Regions from separate parts of the Thalassotalea fusca genome, predicted to be linked through region 2. Evidence: predicted binding sites of a transcription regulator. Region 2 holds the regulator's gene; each other region holds the start of a gene.
What was found. Region 2 encodes sigma-54, which starts transcription at its own class of promoters, with help from an activator protein. Its sites were predicted from a motif close to GTTGGCACGNNNNTNGNNT; they were not measured.
Positions count from the first base shown of each region.

Region 1: ACSLUK_RS05535 (EF-hand domain-containing protein) is a predicted target of sigma-54. The motif match lies at 6,979-6,997, and genes of this name have one in related genera.
Region 3: ACSLUK_RS04715 (PEP-CTERM sorting domain-containing protein) is a predicted target of sigma-54. The motif match lies at 6,730-6,748, and genes of this name have one in related genera.

Region 1 covers NZ_JBQRUN010000003.1:257,996-268,546, reverse strand. Annotated here, with positions in the region: gene ACSLUK_RS05560 (winged helix-turn-helix domain-containing protein) at 123-2,333, shown strand; gene ACSLUK_RS05555 (TerC family protein) at 2,319-3,074, opposite strand; gene ACSLUK_RS05550 (sigma 54-interacting transcriptional regulator) at 3,195-4,559, opposite strand; gene ACSLUK_RS05545 (hypothetical protein) at 4,566-5,144, opposite strand; gene ACSLUK_RS05540 (sensor histidine kinase) at 5,172-6,722, opposite strand; gene ACSLUK_RS05535 (EF-hand domain-containing protein) at 7,055-7,345, shown strand; gene ACSLUK_RS05530 (hypothetical protein) at 7,466-7,798, shown strand; gene ACSLUK_RS05525 (DUF3862 domain-containing protein) at 8,033-8,290, shown strand; gene ACSLUK_RS05520 (TetR/AcrR family transcriptional regulator) at 8,391-9,281, opposite strand; gene ACSLUK_RS05515 (ABC transporter ATP-binding protein) at 9,453-10,551, shown strand, end outside.
Region 2 covers NZ_JBQRUN010000016.1:21,453-32,003, forward strand. Annotated here, with positions in the region: gene mlaE (lipid asymmetry maintenance ABC transporter permease subunit MlaE) at 1-665, opposite strand, end outside; gene mlaF (phospholipid ABC transporter ATP-binding protein MlaF) at 670-1,464, opposite strand; gene ACSLUK_RS16185 (calcium/sodium antiporter) at 1,879-2,862, shown strand; gene ACSLUK_RS16190 (KpsF/GutQ family sugar-phosphate isomerase) at 2,869-3,834, shown strand; gene kdsC (3-deoxy-manno-octulosonate-8-phosphatase KdsC) at 3,834-4,379, shown strand; gene lptC (LPS export ABC transporter periplasmic protein LptC) at 4,376-4,942, shown strand; gene lptA (lipopolysaccharide transport periplasmic protein LptA) at 4,944-5,432, shown strand; gene lptB (LPS export ABC transporter ATP-binding protein) at 5,433-6,164, shown strand; gene ACSLUK_RS16215 (RNA polymerase factor sigma-54) at 6,221-7,726, shown strand; gene hpf (ribosome hibernation promoting factor) at 7,753-8,040, shown strand; gene ptsN (PTS IIA-like nitrogen regulatory protein PtsN) at 8,067-8,522, shown strand; gene rapZ (RNase adapter RapZ) at 8,583-9,428, shown strand; gene ACSLUK_RS16235 (HPr family phosphocarrier protein) at 9,442-9,717, shown strand; gene mgtE (magnesium transporter) at 9,957-10,551, shown strand, end outside.
Region 3 covers NZ_JBQRUN010000003.1:60,361-70,911, forward strand. Annotated here, with positions in the region: gene ACSLUK_RS04685 (patatin-like phospholipase family protein) at 1-771, shown strand, start outside; gene ACSLUK_RS04690 (acyl-CoA ligase (AMP-forming), exosortase A system-associated) at 865-2,466, shown strand; gene ACSLUK_RS04695 (pyridoxal-dependent decarboxylase, exosortase A system-associated) at 2,463-3,689, shown strand; gene ACSLUK_RS04700 (PEP-CTERM/exosortase system-associated acyltransferase) at 3,782-4,552, shown strand; gene ACSLUK_RS04705 (ThiF family adenylyltransferase) at 4,565-5,425, shown strand; gene ACSLUK_RS04710 (hypothetical protein) at 5,427-6,494, shown strand; gene ACSLUK_RS04715 (PEP-CTERM sorting domain-containing protein) at 6,814-7,542, shown strand; gene ACSLUK_RS04720 (PEP-CTERM sorting domain-containing protein) at 8,015-8,725, shown strand; gene ACSLUK_RS04725 (PEP-CTERM sorting domain-containing protein) at 9,163-9,888, shown strand; gene ACSLUK_RS04730 (PEP-CTERM sorting domain-containing protein) at 10,254-10,551, shown strand, end outside.

The DNA.
Region 1 (10,551 bases), on a different contig from region 2:
GACGAGTAATGAAATACATCGGAATTTTTGTGACTTTTAATGACTGAGCCAGGTGGAATCAAGTGTTTTATGTAGCTTATTATAATATAAACAATGGTTTATATGTTTATTAGGGAAGTTTGATGCGCTGGCAAATCGCACAATATATTTTTTGTGATCAACAACAATTTCTAGCATTGCACACAGAAAATGACACAAAAACAGTTCAGTTAGAGCCAATGATGGTCGAACTGCTCCGTTATTTTTGTCAGCATCCAGATAAAATTGTTAGCAAAGAAACACTTATTGAGCATGTTTGGTTAGGCCGTATTGTCAGTGATAATGCGGTGAGTAAATTAATCACTAAGTTGCGCAAAGTATTTAACGATGATCCCAAGCAGCCTCAATTTATCGCAACATTTCCTAAAAAAGGCTACAAGTTTATTGCTACTGTCGTTCCTGCTAGCCATGACGAGCCATTGACGCCGACAGAAGATCCTTCAAAAACAAATGCTTGTATTGACCAAACGCACGATGTGCTAGTGCAACAAGCACCGCTAGTTTCGGCTGAAAGTGAACAAGTGAAGACTGTAGATACTGCGCTCGCTTCTACTGAGAAAAAGACCAATAGCGACTCAGAAAACAATACTCCTGCTACCGCGAGTAATTCTCTTCGCCTTGCTGCTGGCTTAATTAGTGTGCTAATGATTGTCCTCTTGTTATTTTGGTATAACAAACAAGCTGTTGAAAATATTGTAACGCTTACTTCTGCGAAAGCGATTACAACAGATGCAGGCAATGAGTTGTTTCCTGCGGTGTCACCCGATGGTACACGTGTTGCCTATATGCTAAGTACTGGCAAGCAGATGAAATTAATCATCAAGCGTCTTGCTGATCAGCAACAGATTGAAATACAGCACGAGTCTGGCGTCGGGGTAGGACCTGCTAATTGGAATACCAGTGGCGACAAAATCGTATATTTGGTTGCCACACCTCAGCGATGTCAGTACTTTATTCGAGAGATTGACGATATGTCAGTTGGTGAGCCTCAGTTAATACATAATTGTCCTGCGGGTAGCTATGGCAAAATACTATTCACCCATGATGACAATCGTTTAGTTTTTGCTGAAATATCTGAGGGGAACCACGGATATTCGATGTTTGAAATCAACTTGATTTCACAGAAAGTAAAACATATAAATCAACCTGAATTGGTGCTGGGGGGGAATAGTCAATTTGATTTACACCCAACCAAAAACCGATTACTTATTTCTTCACCTGATAAACAACAGTGGGAAGGGTTTTATTCACTCGATCTTGACAGCAATGAGCTTACATTATTGTTTAAACAAGACGCCTACATTTGCTGTGGTATTTGGAGTCACGACGGAGAACGCGTCGTTCTCATGGGGGAGCACCCAGCGTACCAGATCTTGAGTTATGACTTACAGGGTAATGATCGGCAAGTCGTGTATTCAGGGAGCCGCCAATTAAGTTGGCCAAGACGCCACACCAACGGGCGTGATTATCTATTTGCCTCGGGCAATCATAATGAAGATATTCATGCAATTTCACTGGCAGATTCAGCATCGCGAGTTGTCGCGGATGCGTCTGTAGATGAACGGTTAGTTACTTACTCTGCAAAACGTCATCAAATAGCTTACATCAGCTTTGCCTCTGGCAGCGAAGAAGTATGGATTTCGGACACAAATAGCACCAGCGACAAGCCAGCGCGAAAATTGACGAGTTTTAATGATAGTCGTCACTATGTTGATTTATTGTGGTCACCAGATGGTAAGTACTTGCTCGCTTTGATGCTCAATGAAATGCACCTTATCAATGTTGAGTCTGGCGATTATGAGCGTTTGAAAATACCGCAATCTGAGATTCGTGGCGTATCGTTCAAGTCAGGTTCACAAATAGCCTACAGTATTCAAGAATCCAATCAATGGCAGGTGTATCTTTACGACATAAACAATCATAGTGTTGCCAGTGTGGATAAACGCTGGCAGTTTGTGCGGTTTGACGCGCTGTTAAACGATACATTATGGCTTGATCAAACAGGTATATTGTTTGTAGGTAAGCAGCCAACGCCTATTGCTCATGAGTCAATTTCGTCGAGTAATCTGCTTAGTGGTCGACAGTTTAATTTAACTAAGCGCGGTAGTGATTATTTTTGGTATGAATACACAGATGGTGGAAAAATAAGACATCTTGATAGCGATACTGGCATTGTAAGCACTGTCACTCATAGCGACAGTGCTCGGTTTGCCTTAGCGGACAATACCTTGTTATATGGCATTACCCAGCGCGGCAGTATTGATATTTACCAAACGCAATCAGTCAGTCGATGATTGCGCTATACGTTTTCTTTTAGCCCTACGTGACAACATATTTAAGCTTTCGATAATCACAGCAAATGCCATTGCTGCGTATATATACCCTTTTGGTAGATGCGCACCAAAGCCTTCTGCGATAAGTGTTGTACCAATCAACAGTAAGAAGCCCAGCGCTAACATTACCACGGTTGGATTGGCATGAATGAAGCGAGATAGCGGGTCGGCGGCCACAAGCATAGCGGTTACCGTAATAATGACTGCCGCCACCATAATAGGTAAGTGTTCTGTCATGCCAACTGCAGTAATAATACTGTCGATAGAAAAGACAATATCGAGTAATAATATTTGAACTACAACAGCAGAAAAGCTTATGCCAACTGCAGCAATCCCATTATTTTCTGGTTCGGGATCCGGATCTATGATGTGGTGAATTTCTTTCGTTGCTTTCCATAGCAAGAACACGCCGCCCGTTATCAAAATAATATCGCGCCATGACAGGCTATGTTCAAACAATGTGACCACAGGTTCAGTTAAGCCAATGATAAAAGCAATTGTGCCTAATAAGAATAGTCTGAGTATTAACGCAGCAGAAATGCCTACTCGCCTTGCTAACGCACGTTTTTCCTCAGGAAGTTTATTTGACAAGATTGAAATAAAAACCAAGTTGTCGATGCCCAGTACGACTTCCATCGCCGTTAATGCAGCAAATGCCGCCCAAGCATTAGGATCTGTGAGCAGTGATAAAACATAATCCATACGTGTTTTCCAACAGAAATTCTGAAAGTGATAGAACCAAGATTATGGCTAACTGCTTCATTAAAAGCCATTTATTTTTCAATCAGGCAATATTATCTGAAGAATCCCAGCGTGATTGTTTCATTCGTCACGAAATGCCTCGGCATTGAGGTGATGTCGGTTAAGCAGTTTATAGAACTCAGTACGATTGCGCTGGGCAATTCGGGCTGCTTGTGACACATTGCCAGCAGTTAACTTAAGCAACTTGGCAAGGTAGTCTCGTTCAAATTCATCCCTTGCTTGTTGAAAGGAGGGCAGCGGTGCTGTTTCTTCACGTAGCGCATTGGCGACCAATTTCTCGTTGATTAAAGGCTCTGTTGATAGTGCGACACTTTGCTCAACCACGTTCTGTAACTGACGTATATTACCAGGCCAGGGGGCGCTAATAAGCAACTCCATCGCTTCTGTTGAAAACCCTTTTACAGTAGTTGTGGTGTGGGCAGATACGAGTGTCAGAAAATGCTGTGCCAGCAGTGGAATGTCTTCTCGACGCTCCAGTAGTGGCGGTAATTCAAGCTCTACTACATTGAGCCGATAATATAGATCCTCTCGAAATGTACCGTCGATAATGGCCTGTCTCAGGTTTTTGTGAGTGGCGGAGACAATGCGAACATCGGTCTTAACTGATTGAGTGCTACCAACGGGACGCACTTCTTTTTCTTGAAGTGCGCGTAATAGTTTTACCTGAAATGTCAGCGGCATATCACCAATTTCATCGAGAAATAGGGTTCCACCAGTGGTTGCTTGAAATAAGCCGGTATGGTTATTTTCTGCGCCGGTGAATGCCCCTTTCACATGGCCGAATAATTCAGATTCTAAAAGGTGTTCAGGTATAGCGGCACAGTTAATGGCGGTAAAAGGACGCTCTGCACGATGACTTGCTTTGTGAATTGCTTTGGCTAATAGCTCTTTACCCGTACCACTTTGACTATGAATAAGTATGCTAAAGTCACTCTGTGCTACTTGTTTGGTTTGTTGCAACAGTGACTCCATTACAGCGCTACGACTAATGATTCCTTCGCGCCAATGGTTTTCATGTGTTCCCTTTGGGCTAATGGCTGGCTGTAACTGCATCGCTTTTTCAACTGTTGCTAACAGTTCCTGACTTTCAAAAGGCTTAGTCAAAAAACTAAAAACGCCTTGCTTGGTGGCGTTTATCGCATCGGGAATCGTGCCGTGAGCGGTCATAATCACCACAGGCATGCTTGGGTACTGTTGCCTAATTTGCTCGAACAACGCCATGCCGTCCATGCCTTCCATGCGTAAATCACTGATTACCATATGAGGATGAAAACTCTTTAATATGCCAAGTGCTATTTTGGCATTAGCTGCTGGCTCGACAGTGTATCCGGCGGCTTTCAATCGAATACCGATTAACCTCAATAAACTTGGGTCGTCATCGACGATCAAAATTTTTCTTGGTGATTGTGTATCAGAAGTCGTCATAGCGCGCTACTGTCCTCGTTTATTGATGGCTTGTTCGATTTTTTTCAGTTGGACAATTTGCTTATTCAGCTGGGTAATCTTTAATTGTTGCTGGCTTAATTGTTTATCTTGTTTCGCGATCAGCGATTGTGCCTGATGGTATGCACCTTGGTAATTCTCCAATTCTTTCAATAATAACAACTGCTGATTGAGTTGATCTTTTAGCATGACGATAAATGCCAAATCCTTAGGTGTAAAAATGGCGTGATTATATGGCTCAAGCTGATAAGTATTCAGTTGTGCTTTTGCCGTATAAGGATTATGAATAGGGGCGTTGGGTAAGCTATGAAGCATGACTAACAATAAGTCTGTATTGGCTACTCCGTTGAGCTTATTTTGTTTTTGTCTGGTTATTTCAGCCGCTAATTCTTCATCGCTTAAGGTTTTTATCCATAGATAATAGTGGCTAGCATCAGATTCAGGCGTTGGTGCTCCTGTGATAGATTGGCACGCTGAAAGTAGCCCAGCCAGCGCCAGCATGAATAAAGACCGTCTTAGACATGAAAACATCGTTTGAACAATGGGAAATTGGTGTCTAGTTTTCATAACTTGTTGCTCTTTCTCTCGGCCGATTTAATCTTCATTTCTTGATACTCGGGGAAGTGTTATCTCAATATTGGCGCCGCAGTGTTGTGCATCACTGTCCTTAATGATTATTTCACCATTTAATCGCATCAATAGTTCTTTAACAATTGTTAGGCCAAGTCCACTCCCTTTTACTTGGCAATCAGTCGGTGCGGGCCCTTGATAGAATGCTTCGAACACACGTTCTTTCATATCATCACTAATACCGGGTCCCTGGTCGATAATATTTAGCGTTAACTGCTCTGCGGTGATGGTACCACTAATCGTCATCGTACCGGACGATTTTGTGTATTTAATCGCATTGGAAATAATATTGTCGAGAATCACCCTAAGTTGTTTGGCATTACTGTAGATAGTCACATCGTCAAGCGTGTTGATAATGGTGATCTGCTTGCGTTTTAAATCGAGCTTGTGATCGTTTAATACACTGTCAATCAATACCAGCAAGGCTATTTTTTCACTGTCTTGCAGGCTCGTTGAATCGAGCACAATATTAAAGTCGAGCAATTCTTCAATATGGCGCTGCAACCTATTCACACTCTCTCGAATGATTAGACAAATTTCTTGTTGTTCGTCGTTGAGTGGCCCGACACTATTGTCGTATATCAGTTCCGTACCTTCTCGTATGGCAGCCAGCGGTGTTTTCAATTCGTGTGAAATATGGCGAATAAAACTCGATTTTTGCAGTTCTAGTGCATGTAAACGTAAGCGCATCATTTCTAGCGCGTCCGCGATTTCCCGAATCTCTGGCGAACTTTTAACATGAATTGCTTGTTCAAAGTTGCCTTGCTCGAGTGATTTTATTTTTCGAATCAATAGTTTAAGTGGTGAAGTGATCAGGAAAATAAAGAATCCGGCAATAACTAAAGTAACAGGAATAATCACTAAGCTTATTAACATTGTGCGACTAACCTGTTCGGCGCCTTTCTTAATGCTGGTAGCTTGCGCACTAATCAGCTTATTGCTGTAAATATTTATTTGTTTGCCTAGGTCGGCTAATTTGACAAAGTGCTCTTGCAGCGGTTCTAAAGATTGCTCATCAATTGCCTGATCATTGATGAGGTCGTCGATTAACTGAATGCGTTGTTCGAAATGTGCACGCAAATCGTTGAGTGAATTGTCAACGTAAGGTGCTAGCTGATGGTCTAGCAGCTCTCTAATTCTCAGAAATTGCGCCACGTAATTGCGCTTCAATTCTTGGTCTTTCAACACGACGTATTGGCTAGCATATCGTTCTAACTGCGAACGACGATCATTGAGTTCCTGATTGATATTGGTTAACTCCGCAACCGAATAAATCGCCTGTGCGCCTTGATTAGACAGTTGATTTACTTGCGTCGCACTATAAATTAGCGCCACTACCAGAGGCAAGCTCACTAGTGAAAAACCAAGCAAGGTCAGCTTTTTGATGGAAAGAGCACGGCCGTCTAATAGTCGTCTAAGCGCATGATATTTTCTGCGCAACAATAATTTCATCGTTGTCGTGCGGGTCTTACGAATATCTACACCGCTTGGTGCAGGCGTTTTATTTATGGGCAAAACTTTCGTTATCCAAATGTTGAGAAGCCCTTTATTTTTAAGCGATCCGCCTGTTGTTTTCAATGCTGTCGTTAATTTGAGACAGGTAAGGAAACGGGGCTGGTGTGTTGTTTGTTATTGATTTTTAACAATTTATTTGTGTGTGTAAGGTTACGGGTAGGCGCTAAGTTTTTTTAACAAAAATAACTGTCGCCAAATAGCAACAGTTATTGATCAGTAAATTCATGAATGTCTTTAATTATCAGTAGTTTAAAATCTTGGTACGGATGGTGCTATGTGAGAGTGACATAAAAATAATGCGTTCTACGCTAATTCTATTGAAGGAAGATAAAATGAATAACATTAGTCTTAAACAAGTCACACTAGCCGTTTTCGTTACAGCATTAATCTCTACATATGTGAGCGCAGATGAAGCGGTAGAGAAATCGACAGCTATTGCCAAATCAACAGCAACACACAAAATTGATTTTCAGCAAATCGATACAGATAAAGATGGCGCAATTAGTCAGGTAGAAGCAAAAGTTAATCAATTTTTACATGATTCATTTGCAAAGGTTGATGCTAACGGTGACGCCGTGATCAGCAAAGATGAGTTTGACGCTTTTGTAAAAAACACTAAATAAGTTTATTACCTAAGTTTCGGTGGTCGCAGTTTATCCCCCTGCGCCGCCAATAACTTTGCTCGCGCAATGTTTGCCGGCAGCTCCCAACCTTCCAAGCCGGCTTTTTTTAAGGGTGAAACAATGATTGACAATAATGCTCGCTACATACAACTCGGTGAATGGATATTTGAAGTAAAATCGATTCGCGCGTTACGCGTTGATGCTTACGGTAAACCTTACAATGCCATAGCTAATGTTACATTGAACGGCGACGCTGCATATGTTGATGGTTTGATGACAAGAGAAGAAGACGAGATTAGTCGAGAAGACTTTCAAACTTTCTACTCTTTATGTCAAAAGCTTGGCCTGAAACATATGCAGTTTGACCGCTTCAAAAATGACGAGGCAAAACTGAGTACTGTTGAAATTACACCTTTAGAAATGGAAACACCGCGATTAAAGTTAGTTCTGTAGTTCGAATGTTTGTTTGTGCGACGGCACTAAACAATTGACCTGTTCGAATGACGGAACAAAAGCCAAAGCAGTGCTAAGTCTAAACGCTTAGTGCTGCTTTTTTCTATGCGCCATGAAGAAGCTTGATTACTGAGCCGGATAATCGCTATTTGTATCATTTGCTCATGGACATTGGCGTCAAATATACCTAACCTTGCATATTAGTCGAATATCAAATTCAAATTAGGAAGTGAAATGAAACTATCATCATCTCTATTAGCGATTTCTTTAGTTATTCTTTTAAGTGCTTGTTCAAAAGTTAACAAAGAAAATTACGATAAACTTGAACTCGGCATGAGTAAGGAAGAAATTCAAGCCGTTATCGGTGGCGCGGATAATTGTGAAGAAGCAATGGGCACATTAACATGTGTATGGGGTGACAAAGACGCTAAACATATTAAAGTGCGCTTTGTTGCTGATGCTGCGGTTACGTTTTCTAATAGCGGTTTATAATCGTATCGTTAAAAACAAAATGAAGCCAAATACCTGAGATATCCCTTATTTGTGCACGGTATCTCAGGTCCATATTCATTTACGATGGTACTAGAGCTAACTATATCAATTCAACATCAAGCACATCCGCCAACCGTCTTCGATACACATTCAATTCCCCATACGGGCGCAAGTTTGCAATAAGTGCGCGCACCAAGATAGTGTTGATTACTTCGCTGTCGAGTTCGGCGGAAATGAGCGATACAGTTTCCAAAACTTGTTGTTTCTGTACACTACTCATATCTTGCGCTTCTTGAGTGATGTTTTCCAATATCTGTACCGCCTGAAGGTGCTGGCGTTCACTATTATCAATCCCTTGCGTTAACGGGAAATTATCTTGCGTGAGCAATGGTTTAACGTTTGAAGTTTGCAAGGCGTTTATTGCGCTGTCTAAGCAAAAGGCGAGTAGTTTGGCACAGCGTTGAATAGAAAAGTTCGCATCATCTAGCGTTAGGTAAATCATATATTCTTGAAGCAGACCATTAACGAGTGATACGATGTCATACAACCATGGAGTTATGGTGTCACCATATGCATGGTGTAATACCTTTTGCTGAGAGAAATGGTAGTTAATTCGACACTCTTGCACTACAGCCATTACATTGGCATCCATTATGACCATTTCTTCGGATAGAAATGCTTGAATGAATGTTCGTTCATTGAGGGCTTCTTGAAATTCCTGCACAAGATATTCCTCTAGAAATTGCACTCCATTTTTTTGACTATTCTCTAGAAGTTGGTCAACTAACTGTTGGTTTTTTTCGTCTGATTGCAAAAAAAGTGCCTGTACTATATCAAGTTTACTTGAAAAGTAAGAGTAAACGGAGCCTTTAGCAATACCGGCTGATTCCGCAATACTGGCAATGGTTGTGCCTCTAAACCCTTTCTCTATAAATAAAGTCTTTGCGGTCGACATGATTAAGTCACGTTTCGATTGCGTTGGAGTAACCATTCTAATATGCGCCTTTGATATGGAAAGGCCATATTTTGCCATATTTTAAAATAAATGACTACTCGGTCATTTGACAAATGACTATGTGGTCATTTATATTTGGGTTTGTTGGTCATATCTGTGACCGCTTGGTCACTTTGGTTGGCTGGAAGAAATTTGAGGAGGCTCGAAATGCAAGAATCTAAAGGTAGTATACGTTCTTTATGGCAATTGTTGTCACCACATAAACCACCTAAGAAGGCTTTTGTTATTTTGACTATTCTTGTCATTTTCGCTACTGCGCTTGAGTTAGTCTTGCCCCTCTATTCGAGTTACCTCGTAGATTCTATTGGCAGTGAGGGGATAGACGGCCTAGTTGTTGCTGGGCTCATTGCTATTGTATTGATTGCTGCAATGTTTGAAGCTTTCCTTGGTTGGTATGGTGGAAGAATGGGGTGTCAAATAGGCTTTCGCTTGCGTTATAGCTTGATTGGACGTTTGTTGCATGCACAAAGTAAAGACATGGATGAGGAGCATAGCGCAGAATTAAGTGCAAGGATTGCCAATGACACATTAGAAGTAAAGGCTGTACTAGCAGATGATTTGATTGGATTACTCAGCGGTATCATTTCGCTTGTTTCGGTCATTACAATAATGTTTGTGCTTGATTGGCGACTAACTTTGGTGCTACTTACCTGTGTATTAGCCGGTTTTGTGCTGATAACACCTATCGCGATGATGATGAATAGTGTTGGTCAGGCAACATTGTCAGCAGAAGCGAATTTACTAAAATACGTGACTGAATGGCTTAGGTACGGACGTTTGGTGAAGTCACATAATGCGAGCGCACAACTACATTCACGATCAAAAGGATTACTTGATGAGTGCTATAAACATGAAATGCGCGCGGTAAAAATACTGTCGTTGATTGGCCCCATTTCTAATTTGGTACTGATGCTAAGTATGATTGCGATTCTTGGTTTTTCGGCATACTGGTTAGCACAGGGCACGATGACGCTAGGCACGATAACGGCATTTCTAATGTACTTGTTTGGCTTAACGTTTCCGCTAATGGCAATGGCGATGTTCTTTAGCAACTTAAATAAAGCGGCAGGCGCTGCGGCGCGACTCACTGAAATAAATCAACTGCCAATGGAGTCATCTGAACAATCCACACCACTAGCACAGGTAACGGAGCTAGCTGTACAAAACCTTTCATTTAGCCGCAATAATAAGGCTATCCTAAAAAATATTAACTATCGTTTTTCAGGAAATGGCTTGTCCGTCGTAT
Region 2 (10,551 bases):
TCATAACCTTTATATACCGCGATCCAAGTGACGACAAATGCAAACACTAAGCTTTTAATGATGCCATTTAAAATGTCACCTTCAAATGATACTTGTGCTTGCATTACCGACCAGAAAGTACCGCTATCAACACCTAGCCAATCCACACCAACTAAGTGAGCACCTAGAATTCCAACCGCTGAGAACACCGCTGCTAATAAAGGTAAACTAATAAACCCTGCCCAAAACCTTGGCGCTATGACCCTGCGAAGCGGATCAACGGCCATCATTTCAAGACTCGATAATTGTTCGGTCGCCTTCATAAGGCCTATTTCAGCTGTTAATGCTGAGCCTGCCCTACCAGCAAACAAGAGTGCTGAAACTACAGGCCCTAGTTCACGTAATAATGAAAGCGCGACCATAGGCCCTAAACTCGCTTCAGCACCATAGCCAACCAGTATGGTATACCCTTGCAGCGCTAGTACCATGCCGATGAATGTGCCGGATACCACAATGATCACCAACGACAGTACACCAACAGAGTAAAGCTGATTGACCAGCAGCGGGTACCCTTTGCGAAAATTTGGCACACGCAACAATGCTGACATTAACATTAACAGCGCGCGGCCTAAGCCGGACACTTGTCCGATAATGTTACGTCCTAAACTTTGAATAGCTCCAACCATTTAATTACCCGATTAATTCCTGCATATACGGTGCAGCTTTAAAATGAAAAGGTACTGGCCCATCAGATTCACCCTTTACAAATTGTTGAACTAAAGGTGATGTTTGCTGCCTGATTTCGTCAGGTGTTCCGTGGCCAATAATTTTTTGCTCAGCAATAATGTAGATGTAATCTGCAATACTCATTACTTCAGGCACATCATGCGAAACCACAACAGAAGTCAAGCCAAGTGCATCACTTAACTCTCTGATTAATTTAACGATAACTCCCATTGATATCGGATCTTGACCGGCAAAGGGTTCATCATACATGATAAGCTCTGGGTCGAGAGCAATCGCTCTAGCCAATGCAGCTCTACGCGCCATCCCACCAGATAACTCACTTGGTTTTAAATGGCGCGCACCTCGTAAGCCAACAGCTTCGAGTTTCATCAACACCATCTTTTCAATTAAAGCTTCTGATAACTGCGTGTGCTCTCTAATAGGAAACGCGATATTGTCGTAGACAGACATATCGGTAAATAATGCACCACTTTGAAATAGCATGCTCATACGTTGACGTGCTTGATACAACTCGTTGCGACTCAGTGAAGGTATATTTTGGCCATCAAACAGTATTTGCCCAGACTCGGGGCGAATTTGCCCTCCTATCAGTCTTAGCAATGTTGTTTTACCGATACCACTTGGCCCCATGATGGCAGTAACCTTGCCTTTCGGAATGGTTAGGCTGATATTGTCGTATATAACGCGTTCTTCGCGTTTAAACGTCATGTTTTGAATATCGACTATTGTATCCGACATAGATCCTTCATCAAGCGTCATGTTAACTTTATGCATTAAAGGCGGAATTCTACCTTAGCCACGCAAATTCTTCATTAGAAAATACCGAATAAATTGTTAGAAAATTAGTAAGAAAACGTATCAATGCGTAAGAAAGTGTAAGCCCCCCTTGAAAGATTAGCTCCTCGCCTCGATTATTTATAAGGCATTACGCCACAACTAAGCTAATTTTCAGACAAAGTAGAGTGAATTAAATATGGCTAGGGTTGTCGATTTACAAGGAGTCAGTACAAGTTAATGCGCTTTTATCCAAAAATAATGGCGAAAAACTAATAGAAACCTGCATTATTCATGTTTTTTTCATAACAAACACGAATAACTCTTTTTTTTTATGTCACAACCAGCGACAATTCGCGGTTCAATTGGGAGTTTTTGATGCTTGTACAGATTTTAATTTTACTTATTTCCTTGGTGACACTTGTTTGGAGTGCCGACAAGTTCGTTTTCGGTGCCTCTTCTATTGCGAGAAATTTCGGTATTTCCCCCATGATCATTGGTTTAACTATTGTTGCCATGGGGTCTTCTGCGCCAGAAATGATGATTGCAGCGACAGCTTCCTTTCAAGGTAATGTCGACACCGCTGTTGGTAACGCCATAGGTTCCAATATTACTAATATTGCACTCGTACTTGGTATTACTGCGCTCTTTCAACCTTTGCTTGTATCATCTGCCACGGTAAAACGCGAGTTACCCTTAGTATTAGGAATCACAGGATTAGCCTACTGGATGCTTTTTGACCAATACTTCAGCCATACTGAAGGTTGGATACTAATGATTGGTTTTTTTACTTACATAGCAACCTTATTGTTGATTACATTAAATGGGGCAAAAAACCATGCTTTAGACGATGCGATGATTATCGAAGCAGAGCAAGAGGTTCCTGAGGCCGTTAGCACTGGCTGGTCACTCTTTTGGTTGGCAACGGGAATGGTTTTACTGCCATTGAGCGCCACTTACTTAGTTGATTCATCCGTATTTATTGCGCGGGCATTTGGCATTAGTGATCTAGTAATAGGTCTGACAGTTATTGCCATAGGCACCAGCTTACCTGAGTTGGCTGCCAGTATTATGAGTATCATCAAAAAAGAAGACGATCTCGCACTTGGCAATATCATTGGTTCCAATATCTTTAATATTTTGGCGGTACTTTCATTACCCGGCATTATTGCGCCAGGTAATATTGACAGCAACGCCGCTTTGCGAGACGCACCGTATATGCTCGGCGTCACCTTTTTACTATTCCTAGCTTGCTTTAGTCGTAAGTCAGGAAACTTCCGTATTACGCGCCTAAAAGGCGGCATATTAGTAATGGTATTTATTGCCTATCAACTGCTGTTATTCAGCCAGCTAAAAGGTTAATCGTTCATGAAAGATTTTATCTCCCAAGGCCTTAAAGTTATCGATATTGAACAACAAGCTGTTGCAGACTTGCGTACCTTTATTGATGATGATTTCAACTATGCCTGCGAATTAATGTTTAGTTGCTCTGGGCGAGTCATCGTTATTGGCATGGGGAAATCTGGACATATTGGTGGAAAAATAGCAGCGACTCTCGCCAGTACTGGCACACCATCATTCTTCGTTCATCCCGGTGAAGCGAGTCACGGTGACTTAGGTATGATCACCAGTGATGATGTCGTGTTAGCGATATCCAATTCTGGTGAAACCGGTGAAGTTGTACAGATTATGCCGGTGATAAAACGCATCGGAGCAAAGCTAATTGCGCTTACTGGCAATAATAAGTCAACGTTGGCCAAACTTTCTGACGTACATGTCAATGTCGGTGTTTCCCAAGAAGCTTGTCCTTTGGGTCTCGCACCAACATCTAGTACGACGGCTACCTTAGTTATGGGTGATGCCATGGCAGTCGCTTTACTCAACGCGCGCGATTTTACCGCTGAAGACTTTGCTCTTTCACACCCTGGTGGTAGCTTAGGAAAACGCCTTTTGCTTAGACTTGCCGACATTATGCATGTTGGAGAACGTTTACCCATTGTGACCAAGAATGTACTCATAAAAGACGCATTGGTAGAAATGTCACTTAAAGGTTTGGGGATGACAGCAGTAGTCGACGATAATCAAAAACTTATTGGCCTGTTTACGGACGGCGATTTAAGGCGTATTCTTGATGAAAGAATAGATATACATAAAGATGAGATTGCATCTGTTATGACTCGCCAACCAACTGTTGCCAAAGCAGAAATGCTCGCAGCCCAAGCACTTAAAGTGATGGAAGACAAAAAGATCAATGGTCTTATTATTGTCGATGATGCCAATCATCCCATTGGTGCTATGAACATGCATGATTTACTTAGTGCAGGGGTGCTGTGATGCAAACACTTTACGGTGCAGTCGCCGACCAATTCATCGAAAAAGCAAAAGCTATAAAATTGTTTGTTTGTGATATCGACGGCGTATTCTCTGATGGCCGTATTTATTTGGGAAATGATGGCGAAGAGCTGAAGGCATTCCACACCAAAGATGGATTTGGCGTTAAAGCACTTGGTGCCAGTGGCGTTGATGTTGCAGTTATCACTGGACGACAATCGAATATCGTGCAAACACGTATGTCAGCTCTGAATGTTAAGCATATTATTCAAGGCAAAGAAGACAAATTGCCTTGCTTAGTCGAACTGATTCAATCGCTAAACATTTCCCCAGAACAAGTCGCCTACATAGGCGATGACATGCCAGATTTTGAATGTATGAACTTTGTTGGCTTAAGCATCGCGGTTAATGATGCCCACCCGACTATTAAAGCGATGGCCGACTATACAACAACTATTCGCGGTGGCTTTGGTGCAGTAAGAGAAGTTTGTGATTTAATGATGCTGGCTCAAGGAACACTTGCGCATGCAAAGGGTGCAAGTATATGAATCGACTCTATGGCGCAGCATTCTCTTTCTTTGTGTTTGCCATATTGATATATGCCGTTGTTGAATGGCATCAATCTAAACAACCAACATTGACCGATCTAGACAATGATATCGCACCTGATTTTATCGCGGAAACGCTGAGCAGCGATATATATAACAAAGAAGGTAAACTTGCGTACAATATTGACGCCAAACGTATGGAGCATTTTGCAGATTACGAAGTTACCCACTTTGATCAGCCCAAATACACGCTATATCCAAAAGGTGGCGAAGCACCTTGGAAAGTCAGTGCCATTGATGGCACCCTTTATAGTAATAACCTCGTGAAACTTGAGAACCGCGTAACACTTATGTCTACTGACGCCAGTAGTTTGGTGCGAGAAATTCACGGTAGCTACTTGGAGCTGAATTTACGTACGAATGTACTAAGTTCAGAACAAGCAATTATGATTATCGGCAACGGATTTACCATATACGGCTCAGGACTCGTTGTTGACTTAAACACTACACAAATGACATTGAATGAACATGTACAAACGATTTACAAGAAATCTAACTCTTAGTTTGGCGCTTAGCCTTACCGTCGCGACTTCACCTACCGCAATATCTGCTGAAGTAAGTGACTTTGATCAAGAAGTTATCATAAAATCTGAAAGCCAAGACGGTGATTTAAAGAAGAAAATATTTAGCTACATAGAAAACGTGGTTATTACACAAGGCTCTCTTGTGATCAATGCCGATTTGGTACAGGTTATTACCTCGACTGACGCTAAGGAAAAAATTTATATTGCTAAAGGTAGTCCTGCAAAATTTAGCCGAACACTTGCCGATGGAACCCCCATCAATTTACAAGCAAATGAAATCAAATATGATCCGGCTAATAGCCTAATCATCATTTCTGGCGATGCGTACCTTGAGCAAGACGGTACACAAATGACGGGTGATACCATCACCTACAATTTCAGAACTGAACAGGTCAACGCATCGAGTGACGATGATGCACAGGTTGAGACTGTTTTACAGCCGCAGCATCTAGAAAAGAAGAAAAAATAGATGAGTGAATCAGTACTAGTTGCGAATGCACTCGCAAAAGCGTACAAAGGGCGACGTGTAGTAAAAAATGTTTCATTGTCTGTTAACGCAGGTGAAATTGTTGGTCTACTAGGCCCTAATGGTGCAGGTAAAACTACATCGTTTTATATGATTGTAGGTCTGGTACCAAATGATAGCGGAAGTATTACGCTAAATAATGAAGACATTACACTGCTTCCAATGCATGAAAGAGCGCGACAAGGCATTGGCTATTTGCCTCAAGAAGCGTCGATATTCAGAAAGCTGAGTGTATACGACAATATTATGTCGATATTGCAAACACGTAAATCGCTCACAGAAGTAGAACGTGAAGAAAAGCTTGAGCAACTGCTTGAAGAGTTTCATATTTCACACATAAAGGATAATCTTGGGATGAGCCTTTCTGGTGGTGAAAGGCGTCGTGTTGAAATTGCACGCGCACTTGCCGCTGATCCTAAATTTATTCTATTAGATGAACCATTTGCTGGTGTAGACCCTATTTCCGTAGGAGATATAAAGAAAATTATTCTACACTTAAAAATGCGCGGTATAGGTATTCTCATTACGGACCACAATGTAAGAGAGACGCTCGATGTATGTGAACGTGCTTACATTGTGAGTCATGGTGAGTTAATTGCTGAGGGTGACGCAGATCAAATTCTTGCGAATCAACACGTAAGAGATGTGTACCTCGGTGAACAATTCACGTTATAGTTAAGGTAATCCAGCTAATTATGTTTAATAACAATAACAGGAAAGTAAGTTTTTAGATGCGCCCTACTCTGCAACTTCGAATAGGTCAACAACTCACCATGACCCCACAATTGCAACAGGCAATCAAACTGTTGCAATTGTCGACATTGGATTTACAACAAGAAATCCAAGAAGCGCTAGAAAGCAATCCATTGCTGGAAGTAGATGAATCAGCTCCAACTAACCAAGAAGATAAACCTGACAACCTCGAAGAAGCGTTTTCAGCACAATCAAATGACTCATCCGATAATGCTAGTTCCGATGGTTCTGAAGACGCCATGCCTTCGGCTGATGAAATCACCACGACCGAAGCAATGGATAAAAATGATATCCCTGAAGAGTTGAATATTGATACGACGTGGGATGAAAGCTTTAGCGCAGGTGTATCGAGTGGCGGCGTTGGCCCTTCAGATGATTACACTTATCAAGGTGAGACCACAGAATCTATTCAAGATCACTTACGTTGGCAAATGGATTTAACGCCATTTACTGAAACAGATCGCGCAATCGCCACAGCGATTATCGATGCAATCGACGACGCTGGTTATTTAACCGTTACCGCCGAAGATATTCTAGAGAGCTTAGGTGTCGAAGACGTAGAAGTTGATGAAGTAGAAGCAGTAATCAAGCGTATAAACATGTTTGACCCCGTTGGCGTTGGCGCTCGCTCTATCTCTGAGTGTTTATTAATTCAACTTAATCAATTCGACCCTGCCACGCCATGGTTAAAAGAAAGTAAAGTGGTATTGTCTGAGCACATCGACTTACTGGGTAATCGTGACTATCGTCAATTAATGCGTAAAACACGCTTAAAAGAAGACCAACTACGTGAAGTTATTCGATTAATCCAGTCTTTGGATCCTCGCCCTGGTGATAGCGTAATTAAAGGTGACGATCAATACATCGTACCGGATGTATCTGTTGAGAAAAAGAATGGTCGCTGGGTCGTAGAATTAAACCCTGATACTGCGCCTCGATTAACAGTTAACCAACAGTATGCTTCTATGGCTCGTTCAATGAAATCGACCACGGACAGCCAATTCATTCGCTCTAATCTCCAAGAAGCTAAATGGTTCATTAAAAGTTTAGAAAGCCGAAACGAAACCTTATTAAAAGTGTCTAATTGTATCGTGCAACGCCAACAAGGCTTTTTTGAACATGGCCCTGAAGCGATGCGTCCGATGGTTTTAAATGATATTGCTGAAGCTGTAGATATGCACGAATCAACAATATCTCGTGTTACCACACAAAAATACATGCATACTCCGAGAGGCATATTTGAGTTGAAGTTTTTCTTCTCGAGTCATGTAAGCACGGAAAATGGCGGTGAATGTTCATCGACAGCTATCCGCGCATTAATCAAAAAACTTGTTGCAGCCGAACTACCCGCTAAGCCACTAAGCGACAGCAAAATGGCAGAGCTACTCGCTGAACAAGGAATAAATGTTGCGAGAAGAACGATAGCTAAGTACCGCGAGTCCTTGTCTATTCCACCTTCAAACCAACGAAAAAGTTTACTTTAACTCACCCAACGATAAGGAATACGCATATGCAGATTAATCTTTCAGGTCATCATGTTGAAATCACCGATTCACTTCGCCAATGCGTTAATGAGAAATTTGCCAAGCTAGAACGACATTTTGAGCATATCAATAACGTGTATGTCGTATTAACAGTTGAAAAATTAAGTCAAATCGCCGAAGCAACTTTACATTTGAATGGTACTGAAATTCACGGTAAAGCCGAAAATGGCGATATGTATGCATCAATTGATTCTCTTATCGATAAACTTGATCGCCAAGTACTTAAGTACAAAGGCAAATTAAACCAATACTAAAGAAGTAATAATCCTTCACACGCCTTATGAAGTTACATGAAATATTAACCGAGGACTGCACGTTATGTGCAGTCCCAGCGACTAGCAAGAAAAAAATACTTGAAACCATCAGTGAGAAAGCCGCTGAACACATCAGTGGCTCTACAACTTTTGAGTTACTCGATAGTTTAATTACGCGTGAGAAGATGGGTTCTACCGGCATAGGTAATGGCATTGCTATACCTCACGGACGCTTGCCCAATACGGAGAAAGTCATTGCGGTATTAGTGACAACATCTGAACCTGTCTCCTTTGACTCTATCGATAATCGCCCGGTTGATATTTTTATCGCTTTGTTTGTTCCTGAAGAACAATGCCAGCAGCACCTTTGTACTTTGCAAAGTATTGCCCAGGTGTTTAGCGACAAACGAATTTGCAAACAAGCGAGAAAATGTGAAACCAGTCATGAACTGTATTCGCTCGTACAGCAAACCAACCATTGATAGATGTAGCGTGCATACATTTCTGTTAAGGTATAACAAACCTACCAAGGAACCCCTTAAATGAAGTTAATTATTGTTAGTGGCCGTTCTGGATCGGGCAAGAGTGTTGCCTTAAGAGTTCTGGAAGATTTAGGCTATTACTGCGTTGATAACATCCCCGTTAATTTGTTACCAGCCTTAACGCATACAGTAATTAACGACTATGAAACTGTTGCAGTAAGTATCGATGTACGTAACTTGCCTGACGAACCTTCCGATGTCGCAGAAATCCTTGATTACTTACCCAATAATGTTGAGTTGAGTATTCTTTATTTGGACGCAGAAGATGTAGACCTTATTCGTAGGTTTAGCGAAACAAGACGATTACACCCATTGATCCGCAAAAACATTGCATTAGATCAGGCTATTTCTTTGGAAAAAAAGCTACTGGAACCTATTGCCAGTCGCGCTAATTTATATTTTAACACCAGCCAGTTATCACCACACCAGCTGGCAGACATGATCCGTGAACGCATATTAGGTAAGAAAACTGGCACTATGATTGTCGTATTTGAATCCTTCGGTTTTAAACACGGAATCCCAAAAGATGCAGACTACGTATTTGATGCCCGATTTCTTCCAAACCCTTTCTGGGAAAAAGAACTAAAACCCTACACAGGATTAGATCAGCCCGTGCAAGATTTTCTTGCAAGCCAACCTATCGTGACAAAGTTTATTTGGCAAATTAATAGCTTTATGATGACATGGCTACCACACCTTGAACGCAACAACCGTAGCTATATCACGATTGCAATAGGCTGCACAGGTGGAAAGCATCGTTCCGTATACATTGCAGAATTGCTAGCGAAGAATCTTAAGAAAGAACGTTCAGACGTTCAATCAAGACATAGAGATATTGAGCTGTAATTTAGGAAACACCATGCCAAACTTTCAGCGACAGATTACGATAACCAATAAGCTAGGATTACATGCTCGCGCGGCAACCAAATTAGCGCAAGTATGTCAGGCATTTGATGCCAAGGTCACAGTAAAGCTTGGCAACAAGGAAGCTGACGCCAGCAGTATTATTGGTTTAATGTTGCTTGCGGGAGGTCAAGGCAAAGAAGTTTTGATTGAAACAGATGGTAAGGACGCTGAACAGGCTCTTACCGAAGTATGCCAATTGTTTTCTGATAAATTTGATGAAGACGATTAAACCCCATAATTCAATTCTTCCCCTTCATTTATCCCTCTTGTAAAGTATTTCACAGCAATAAAAAAGCTGCTAAAACTTCCGACTTAAGATACACTTACATTCAAGCAAGCGCCAAAAACCACAGTTGCGCTTAATAAGTAGACACTAATAACACTGAGCCTAAGTGGCAGTGCATTTGTTATGGTGCATAGTTTTTCGAATAATTAATTCCAATTAATATAACGGCACAGGAAAGTATTATGCCGGAGATTTCTGAACAAGATTTTGGTCAACAAAAGCTACTCGAGGTAAACCAAGCCCTCGGCAGTGGTATGTTCGTTTACGTTCGAAAACTATTGCAAAACATGCCAGCCTACGACCTTGCTCTATTACTTGAATCGTCACCAACCAAAAGTCGTACCATACTGTGGCAGCTTATCGATCCCGATCATCACGGTGAAGTTCTAGAAGAGCTCAACGAGGAAGTCCGTAAGGGAATCCTCAAAAACATGCGTCCAGAAAAATTGGCCGCGGTTGCCGAAGGCATGGATGTTGATGACGTAGCCGAAGTACTTAGAACACTTCCTGATACGGTTTATCAAGAAGTACTGCTGTCTATGGACTCTCAAGACCGTGGACGCGTAGAGCAAGCCTTATCTTACGAAGAAGATACCGCTGGCGGTATCATGAATACCGATACCATCACGTTGCGTCCTGACGTGAGCGTTGATGTGGTTTTACGTTACTTACGATTAAAAGGTGAATTGCCAGAGTCTACTGACTCATTTTATGTTGTCGACAGAAAAGATCATTTCATTGGTTCTGTAAGTTTATCTACCATCGTTACTGCCAAAC
Region 3 (10,551 bases), on a different contig from region 2:
GCACTCGATGAATTTAACATCGACTTCGATCACATTGTTGGTGTGTCGGGTGGCAGCATTGTGAGCAGTTTATATGCGGCTGGATTGTCTTTAGCCGAAATCAAACATATTGCCCTACACACTGACTACAATCAGTTTAGAGAGTTTTCGTTAATCAAGCTGATCAGAAATGGCGGGTTAAGCTCAGGCGATGTATTTGAACGTTGGGTAGACAGACTACTTGATGGCAAGACATTTAGAGAGCTCAAATACAATTTACACATTGTAGCAACAGATGTCGCCAGAGGACAGCCAGTCATTTTTAACAAAGAGCGTACCCCTGACGTAAAAGTTTCTTTGGCCGTAAGATTTTCAATGTCTATTCCCTTAGTCTTTAGCTTTAAATCATTTGGCAAACATTTAATGGTTGATGGCAGTATTTTATCGGAAGATGCCCTTCACCGAGATTGGGCTGAAGACGGCACCCCCGTGATTTGCTTTCGATTAAAAGGTGAATATGAATATGATGACGTCAAAATTAAAGGGCTCTTTCCAATATTTAATTACGTCACTCTGCTTATACGTACCTTCATGACAACCATTTCACGCGAGTATATCAATGATGCGTTTTGGCACAACACAGTAGTCGTCAATACAGGTTTGTCTTCGGCAGTAGATTTTACTATGACACCAGCACAAAAAGAGGCCTTGTTTTTCAAAGGCTACCATACGGCCACTAAAATACTGCCAATTAAAGTTAAAGCATTGTCTGAAGAACGAGATACCGCATAAACAATCAGGTGGTTACGCGATAAAAGTTAAGTTACTATTAGTTTTCGTTATATTAACCACCACAGATCGAGTTATATTCTTTCAGGACGATGCATGACGGTATTTTTACATGAATTGTTAACATCAGCCGTCAGCAAGTACGCTGACAATCCCGCGTTAACACTCAAGTCCACCACACTCACCTACCATCAGCTACTGCAATTAACTAATGCAACGGCTAGAGCATTAACACGTCTCGATATATCTCGTTACGATCGGGTAGGTATTTATTTAGGTAAATCCTTTGAAAACGTAGCGTGTATGTTGGCAGCCAGTAAAATCGGTGCAACTTTTGTTCCTATAAACGCCACATTAAAAGCACCGCAAGTCAGCCACATTATTAATGACTGTACAATTCGTGTATTAGTGACCAATCGTGCTCGTTTAGAACAGCTGCAATCAGCACAACCGCACATATCTTCGTTAGAGCACGTTGTGTTAGTCGACGAGTTTGAGCCAGCAACTTTCATCAACGCCCAATTCACAGTGCATTCATGGACAAGCTGGCTTGCCAACGCTGAAGGTGCGCAAATTGCCGATTACCACGGTACAAGCAATGACATGGTAGCTATTTTGTACACCAGTGGTAGTACAGGCGCACCTAAAGGCGTCGTTTTATCTCATAGTAATCTGATATTGGGTGCACAATCGGTCACAACTTATTTAGAAAATTCATCTGCCGATACCTTGCTAGCATTGCTACCTTTTAGTTTTGACTATGGGTTAAATCAGCTTATTTCAGCAATTTATATTGGTGCGCATTGTGTGTTATTGGATTACCTATTGCCACGCGACATTATACGCGCGATTGCAAAGCATCAGATCACTGGTGTAGCGGCCGTCCCTCCTTTGTGGCAGCAATTTATCCAATTAAACGTAGATAATAAGTCACTTGCTTCAGTTCGTTATTTCACCAATTCTGGTGGTGCTCTTGCCGTTGACACATTGCATCAGCTACAGAATATGATGCCTAATGCGCGCCCTTATTTAATGTATGGCTTAACAGAGGCGTTTCGCTCTACTTTCTTACCGCCCGAACAGGTAAGCAAGCGTCCAACGTCTATGGGTAAAGCGATACCCAATGCGGAAATTCTCATTTTAAGACCTGATGGCAGCCCGTGTGAAGTAAATGAAGTAGGTGAATTAGTCCATTGTGGGCCTTTGGTCAGCCTAGGCTATTGGAATAAACCGGAAGCGACAGCTAAACGCTTCAGACCCGCGCCGAATGTGTTACGTGAAGTACCCAATCAATCAATGGCGGTATGGTCAGGCGACAGCGCTAAGTTTGATGAAGACGGCTACTTATATTTCGTTAGTAGAAATGACGAAATGATAAAGTCGTCAGGTTACCGCATTAGCCCAACTGAAATTGAACAATGCCTGTATGCAGTTGACGAAATTAGCGGCGTTGTTGCCTTTGGTGTATCAGATGACACCATTGGACAAGCAGTGTGCGTAGTCGTTGAACAAAACAAGCAACGCGATTCATCGTTAAACGTGCAACAAGTTATAGCGCACTGCAAAATCCATTTACCGAACTATATGGTGCCTCAATATTGCCATTTGACTGATAAGCTGCCAGTTAATGCCAATGGTAAGATTGATCGCACTACCGTTAAGACTCAATACGAGCAATTATGCAGGAGTGCACAATGAAGCCGCATGCCCCTTTAGATGCGTTCACAATCAGTAATGAACAATTATTAATAGGCAATCATACGGCTGCAGAGCTAGAAAACCTCGTTGGTTCAACGCCTTTGTATGCCTATGACAAGACTATTATGGCTAATCAGGTCAAACAGCTTAAGAACGTTCTGCCATCTCAGGTTAAACTGCATTACGCAATTAAGGCGAATCCATTGCCAAGTTTGGTGCATTATATGGCGGGTTTAGTAGATGGTTTTGATGTCGCTTCTCGCAAAGAGCTTTTGCTTGCTATGCAAACTTCTATGCCTACTAGCGAGATCAGCTTTGCTGGACCTGGGAAACAAGAAAGTGATCTCATCACCGCAATTACTGCAGGCGCGACACTACATGTTGAATCGTTCCATGAATTTCATCAAATCACCGCTATAGCGAAGCGACTGGCTAAAACACCGAATGTCGCATTTCGTGTAAATCCATCATTTGAACTCAAAGCGTCCGGTATGAAAATGGCAGGTGGTGCAAAACCATTCGGCATTGACCAAGAACAATTAATGGATTTTTTGCCGAGCCTAGATACCAATTTAGTTCGATTAAAAGGGTTTCATATTTATACTGGCTCACAAAACCTCAATGCCACAAGCCTCATTGAAGCCCACACCAGTACGATAGATCTTGCTAAGCAACTGTTGAGTGCATCACCCTGCGCTATTCAATACGTCAATATTGGCGGCGGCTTTGGTATCCCCTACTTTCCCGGTGAATCGCACCTCGATGTTATACCAATCGTAGAAAACTTAAAGAACTTACTTCAGCAGGAAAAATCGATTTTTGGCGAGATCGATATTATTCTGGAATTAGGACGTTATCTTGTAGGCGAAGCTGGCGTTTATATCACCAAAGTGATTGATAAAAAAGAATCCAGAGGCGAGACATTTGTGGTTTGCGATGGTGGATTGCATCACCATCTGGCGAATTCGGGTAATTTTGGCCAAGTGATTAGAAAAAACTACCCTGTTGTTATAGCGAATAAGATGGAAGCTGAACCAAAAGAAAAAGCGGTCAATATCGTTGGCCCACTATGTACGCCATTGGACATAATCGCAAATAAGGTTATTTTGCCTGATATAAACATCGGTGATTACGTCGCCGTTATGCGCTCAGGCGCATATGGTGCAACCGCAAGTCCGATTAATTTTTTAAGTCAATCAAGTGTATATGAAATACTTCTTTGATATATTGTTCGATGTCACACTAAATGTGTAAATAGATAATAAACTGTTATAGTTAAGTCATTAACCGACAATTATGGAAAGTGATCAAGAGAATGAAACAATACTCAATTGCTGAGAATTTCAATCAATACTTTCGCGTACGTTTTGCCAACACCAAAGAGCTTAGACAAGAAGCTTTTAGAATTCGTTACGGTGTTTACAGCGATGAACTTGGTTGGGAACCAGAGAATGCCGATCGAATGGAATCCGACGAATGCGATGAATATGCGTACCATTGTTTACTTGAGCACCGCAGAACTGGCGTATATGCGGGTTGCATTCGCCTCATTATTCCTCCCATTGATGAACCAAACAAAAAGCTCCCCTTTGAGCAATTTTGTTTACATAGTGCGACGCCTGAGATTCTTGATACAACAAAACTCCCGCGTGGTGGCTTCGGTGAAATATCGCGACTCGCAGTGTTAGCAAGTTTTAGGCGACGCGAAAAAGAAAAAAACGTCCCTTATGTGCTTAATAGTGTGAACCCCGAAACGGTATACTCTGAAGACGAACGCAGAAACTTTCCAAACATCGCAATGGGGCTATATTTAGGCGGTTTAGCATTAGCTAACATTTGTAATCATATTGGTATGGTTGTCATGATGGAGCCCAGACTGAGTAGACGCTTAGAGCGATTCGGCCTGCCTTTCCAGCAAATCGGTGAAGAAATGGACTATCATGGACGTCGCGCAATGTTTTATCTTGACCAAAAAAGTTTCTTATTGAATTTATCTGATCAAATAAAGACATTGTACGAAATCATATACGCGGATCTAAAAGAGCAGGTATTTTTAATTCCTCATACCAACCTAAAAGAAAAATAACGGAGTGTGAACATGGCACATGCATTTGATTACGACTTAGCGTTTTCAAGAAATATAGGCTGGTTTACTGAAGACGAGCAACGTCATTTAAAAGAAAAAAGAATCGCAATTGCAGGCTTAGGTGGTGTTGGTGGTTCGCACATCGTCACACTCGCTCGATTAGGTATCACAAAATTTAATGTCGCCGATTTTGATTTATTCGCGTGTGAAAACACCAATCGACAAGTAGGGGCAAATGTCAGTACTTACGATGAACCAAAGCTAGATACTATGGTTGCTATGGCAAAGGCGATAAACCCAGAAATTGACATTCGCGCCTTTCCTGACGGAATCAACGACGACAATACTGATGAATTTTTACAAGATGTCGATTGCTACGTTGACTCTTTAGACTTCTTTGCAATGCCACCTCGTATTAAAGTTTTTGAAAAGTGTGCTGAAAAACGTATTCCTGCTCTCACGGCTGCGCCTATCGGTATGGGTACTGCATATATTAACTTTATGCCCGGCGACATGACTTTCGAAGAACACTTTGGAATGAATGGGTTAACTGAAAATGAACAGTACCTTAAATTTTTTATTGGTTTAACGCCTACGGCAATACAAAGCCAGTATTTGGTTGATCCTTCACGTCTCGACTTGGCAAATAAAAAGGGCCCATCAACGATTGTCGGATGTCAGTTAGCCGCAGGTGTAGCAGCAAGCCAAGTAGCGAAGATGTTTCTTAACCGTGGAGAAATTCTCAATGCACCATGGGTACAGCACTTCGATGCCTACACCAATCAATTTGAGAAGTCATACCTTGAGGGTGGTCATACTAACCCACAACAAATGAAGCTATTTGAAACATTAAAGATACAGTTTGGGATTTAGTATGCCGTCCTTAGCACACCAGCAGGAAATTATTACTGCTGGTATCAATGCGCCGTCTGCTGACAATAGTCAGCCTATGCTTTATGCATGGCAAGAGAATCAACTACAACTATGGATAGACACAACGAGAGCAGGTAAAGCTTCAGATAATCGTTGGGTGTTGGCAGATATAGCATTAGGCGCGGTTATTGAAAACTGCATCATTGCGGCCAATGCGTTGGGCTATCAGCATACTTGTCATTATTTTCCAGATGACAAAGATGACTCTCACGTAGCAAATATCAGCTTTGAAACAAGTGAGAAAGCACCTAACGGCGACCTTGCCCAATTCATTAATAAACGATGTACCGATAGACGTTTACCTTTCAAAGGTAAAATTGCCGCAGAAGAATTAGATCAGCTAGCGCAATGCGTTGAGCATTCGTCATGTAAATTGACCTATGATCTAGTGTCTTTTGGCAACAGTCCTCCCGCACTGCCAGTAATCACTAAAGCAGAATCAATTCGATTTAAAAGCAAAATTCTGCACCAAGAACTCTTCTCTACCGTAAAATTTGACAATACCCATGCCGACGAAGGCATGCCTGTCGAAGTTTTAGCAATTGAAAAACCTGCTTTGCCAATGTTTAAGCTGCTTAGTTCTTGGAAGTGGATGAACCGCCTAAATAAAATAGGCGCGCATAAAATGCTTGGCATGAGATCAGTATATTTGCCTATCATTACCTCTCCTGCACTGTGTCTACTCTCTATAAAAGACAACGATAGAGTGTCAATAATTGAAGGCGGGAGAAGTTTTCAGCATCTATGGTTAAAGGCGACTGAATTAGGCATGTCGCTGCAACCATACGCTGCGCCAGGTATTTTCTCATTAGGATTTGTTGCCTGTGAACCAAAATACAAGTCAGAGATGGCAGAAATCGGACAAATGATGCAAGCGCTCAAACATCCAGACAGTGGCTTTGGCTTAATGTATTTTCGTCTAGGACGAAATGGTAGCGTTAAACATAGAACAAAACGACGCCAACTCTCTACATTTTTGAAATACCCGACGCAAAAATATATTGGTTGAGCAAAGTGATATATAGCTTTGCTCATACTCTTCTTTCACCGCCCTCTCGCAGATTGTATGTAACGATTCCCTAGATCAATCATTTCACCAAACAACAACTGTACAAAAAACACACAAAAACAATAAGTTCAGGTGTCACTATTCTTTACAGCAGCGAAAATCCAGTCGTATTAACGACTGCCAGAACCATCTCTACAGGCCTTTAAAAACATAATACCACAAGTATTTTCGTCAACTTGGCACCATGCATGCATATTAAAAATCAACAATCGAACATAAATATTAAAAACCGAATATAAACAGATACTTCAGAGGTAGAATGATGAACATTAAAAAAGGATTATTAGCTGGTGTTGCTGCGTTAGGACTTTCACTTTCAGCACACGCTTCATTCATCAACATTGGCGGTGTTGTTTGGGATCCAGATAGCGTTAACGCTTTCCCTTCTGCACAGGATTTTTTCAGCAGTGGCAACTTATTTGAAGGCATAGCTGAAAACCCAGGTGACGTTGTTACTGGCTTTGGTATTTTCGACCAATTCAATAGCGATACAAACAATGCAGCCGCATTCTGTCCTGGTTGTGAATTAACTTTTACATTCTCTATGGAGCTAGTATCTTACACTCCAGTAGTTGGTTCTACAGGTCTGTTCAACTTTAAAGACTTAGCAATCAACATCTTTGTTGATCACACACCTGACTACGCAGCAACGTCTGCAACTTCTAGCGACGGTAACTTATGGTTAGCTTTAGCTGCACCAGGTGCTCTATCAGGTATAGGTACTGACTTAGGTACAGGTTCTGACACAGGTACTGGTTCTGCACTATTAAACGTAGTAGGTGGCTTAGCTGCTGACAACTTCGACACAGACGGTGAAAAAGACGGTACTGATATGGTTCTTTCATCTTCTTTCCAACCCTCAGGTACTGACGGTGTGTTGAAAGGCGGTTTTGAACTTACTGGTGACTCAATTCCAGAGCCAGCGTCAATTGCTTTATTAGGCCTAGGTCTATTAGGTTTTGCTGGTTCACGTAGAAGAAAAGCTTAATTAGTCCATCTAATTAAACTTTCAGCGACAATCAAAAGCCCGTTCCATTGAACGGGCTTTTTTGTTGGCCTAGTTAAAATTATAGCTGGGTCATGAAGTATTCCCAACAGAACAAGCTCTAGACACTAATACTAATTTTCAAATCAGACAGATGGTTTTCCCAACCCCGATATATTACTGCCAAAATTCCAAAATAAAACGCTAAGGGCAATTAATACCCGCTTACATCACCGCCATTTTTGTACGCTTGTACAGGCAATCCATTGTTATTTTAGGATTTTTGTTCAACCAAAGTGTCGCGATAATTTACAAACATCTAAATTGAGAAATTTCTGGGATTTTATCCTTGTGTAAAAAAGCCTGTGTAAACAATTTATTGCAATCTTATTAACGCTTTTGGCACACACTATGCTTTTTTAATGCCGTCGTAACGACTTGGATAAAATTTAATTAAGTATTTTGGAGATAATACATGGAAATTAAAAAAGGGTTATTAGCTGGCGTAGCTTCGTTGGCTTTGTCGGCATCTGCACACGCTTCGTTTATTAACATAGGTGGTGTGGTTTGGGATCCAGATAGCGTAAATGCCTTTCCAGCAGCACAAGATTTTTTCAGTAGCGGCAACTTATTTGAAAACGTCGCTAAAAATCCAGGAGACATAGTAAACGGCTTTGGTATTTTTGATCAAATGAACAGCGATGTTAACAACGTGGCTGAATTTTGTCCTGGCTGCGAATTAACTTATACCTTTTCAATGGAATTAGTGAGCTTTGTAGGCAATGTCTTCACCTTTAAAGACCTTCAGATTGATATTTTCGTCGATCACACACCTGATTACGTAGCAACGGCTGGCTCGTCAAGCGATGGCAACCTATGGTTATCATTAGTCGCAGCTGGTAATTTAACAGGCTTGGGGACTGACTTAGGTACTGGTTCTGATACGGGTACTGGTAGTGCATTGTTAAACGTTGACGGCGGTTTAGCCGCAGGAAATTTCGACACGAACGGTGAAAAAGACGGTACGGATATGGTGCTATCTTCGTCATTCCAACCTTCTGGCACACCAGATGTACTTAAAGGCGGTTTTGAATTAACCGGTAACTCTATTCCTGAGCCAGCTTCTATTGCGCTATTAGGTTTAGGATTACTCGGCTTTGCCCGCTCTCGTAAGAAAGGCGCATAACTAGCCCCCTATAACAAAATTTATTGTAAGCCCGTTATTAACGGGCTTATTTATCTGGCAGTTAAAAAATTGCTAAAAAAAGTGTTCAATTCGAATTCAACTATATATCGATAACACAATCCTTAATCTAGTTGTCTCGAAGAGCTTATCTACAATCAACCTATGCATTAACAAACGCTAATTCAAACACCTAGAATACGTTATTTGTGATTCCTATTCTCTCGAAAGTATTTTTTTGTGCTTAGGTACAATTAAGTGTCATAAAATTTTACACCCCCTAATTTACAACAGAGTAACACGAAAAAACAAGTCAACATTAAAATCATAAAATACAATAACTTAAAGCCACCAAGAAAAAACTGGCACAACAACTGCTAATATACCGACAATTACATAAATCAAGAATTTCAAAATTTTTACGTTGGAGATAAATCAACATGAACATTAAAAAAGGATTATTAGCAGGTGTTGCTGCTTTAGGACTTTCACTTTCAGCACACGCTTCATTCATCAACATTGGTGGTGTTGTTTGGGATCCAGATAGCGTTAACGCTTTCCCTTCTGCACAAGATTTTTTCAGCAGCGGTAACTTATTTGAAGGCGTAGCTCAAAACCCAGGTGACGTTGTTACTGGTTTTGGTATTTTCGATCAGTTCAACAGCGACGAAAACAATGCAGCGGCTTTCTGCCCGGGTTGTGAATTAACATTCACGTTTTCTATGGAGTTGGTATCTTACACTCCAGTAGCTGGCAATGCTGGTTTATTCAACTTTAAAGACTTAGCAATCAACATCTTTGTTGATCACACACCTGACTACGCAGCAACTTCTGCTACTTCTAGCGACGGTAACTTATGGTTAGCCCTAGCTGCACCAGGTGCTCTATCAGGCATCGGTACTGACTTAGGTACAGGTTCTGACACAGGTACTGGTTCTGCATTATTAAACGTAGTGGGTGGCTTAGCTGCTGACAACTTCGACACAGACGGTGAAAAAGACGGTACTGATATGGTTCTTTCATCTTCTTTCCAACCTTCAGGTACTGACGGTGTGTTGAAAGGCGGTTTTGAACTTACTGGTGACTCAATTCCAGAGCCAGCGTCAATTGCTTTATTAGGCCTAGGTCTATTAGGTTTTGCTGGTTCACGTAGAAGAAAAGCTTAATTAGTCCATCTAATTAAACTTTCAGTGACAATCAAAAGCCCGTTCCATTGAACGGGCTTTTTCATTGAACTCAATACTACCCGCACAATAGTACTCTCAACATTGCTCATCCCCCTCTAAGCACTTATTCACGCTAGTTCGCCTTCTCGGCCATGTTTAACACAACAAAACTGAGCTCTATTTACACGAATTAAAAGTGTCATAAATTTTTACACAGTTCGATTTTTCCGTCATTTGCCAAAACCGCACTGTACAAAAAACACTCAACTTTACAGTGACTAACCTAAATAATGCCACTATTGGCATGCCCTATGCCTATTACACTACATCTGTATAAACCATTAATATTCGTTGGAGATAGTATCATGAACATGAAGAAAGGAATTTTAGCAGGCGCAGCTGCACTAGGGTTATCACTTTCCGCTCAAGCATCATTCATCAATGTTGGTGGTGTAGTATGGGATCCAGATAGCACCAATGCATTTCCAGCTGCACAAGACTTTTTTAGCGCGGGTAATCTATTTGAAAACTTTGTAGTAAACCCTGGCGACATAGTCAGTGGCTTTGGTATTTTCGATCAAATGAACAACGACACAAATAATACCTTAGAGTTTTGTCCTGGCTGTGAATTAACCTTTACCTTTTCTATGGAGCTTGTAAGCT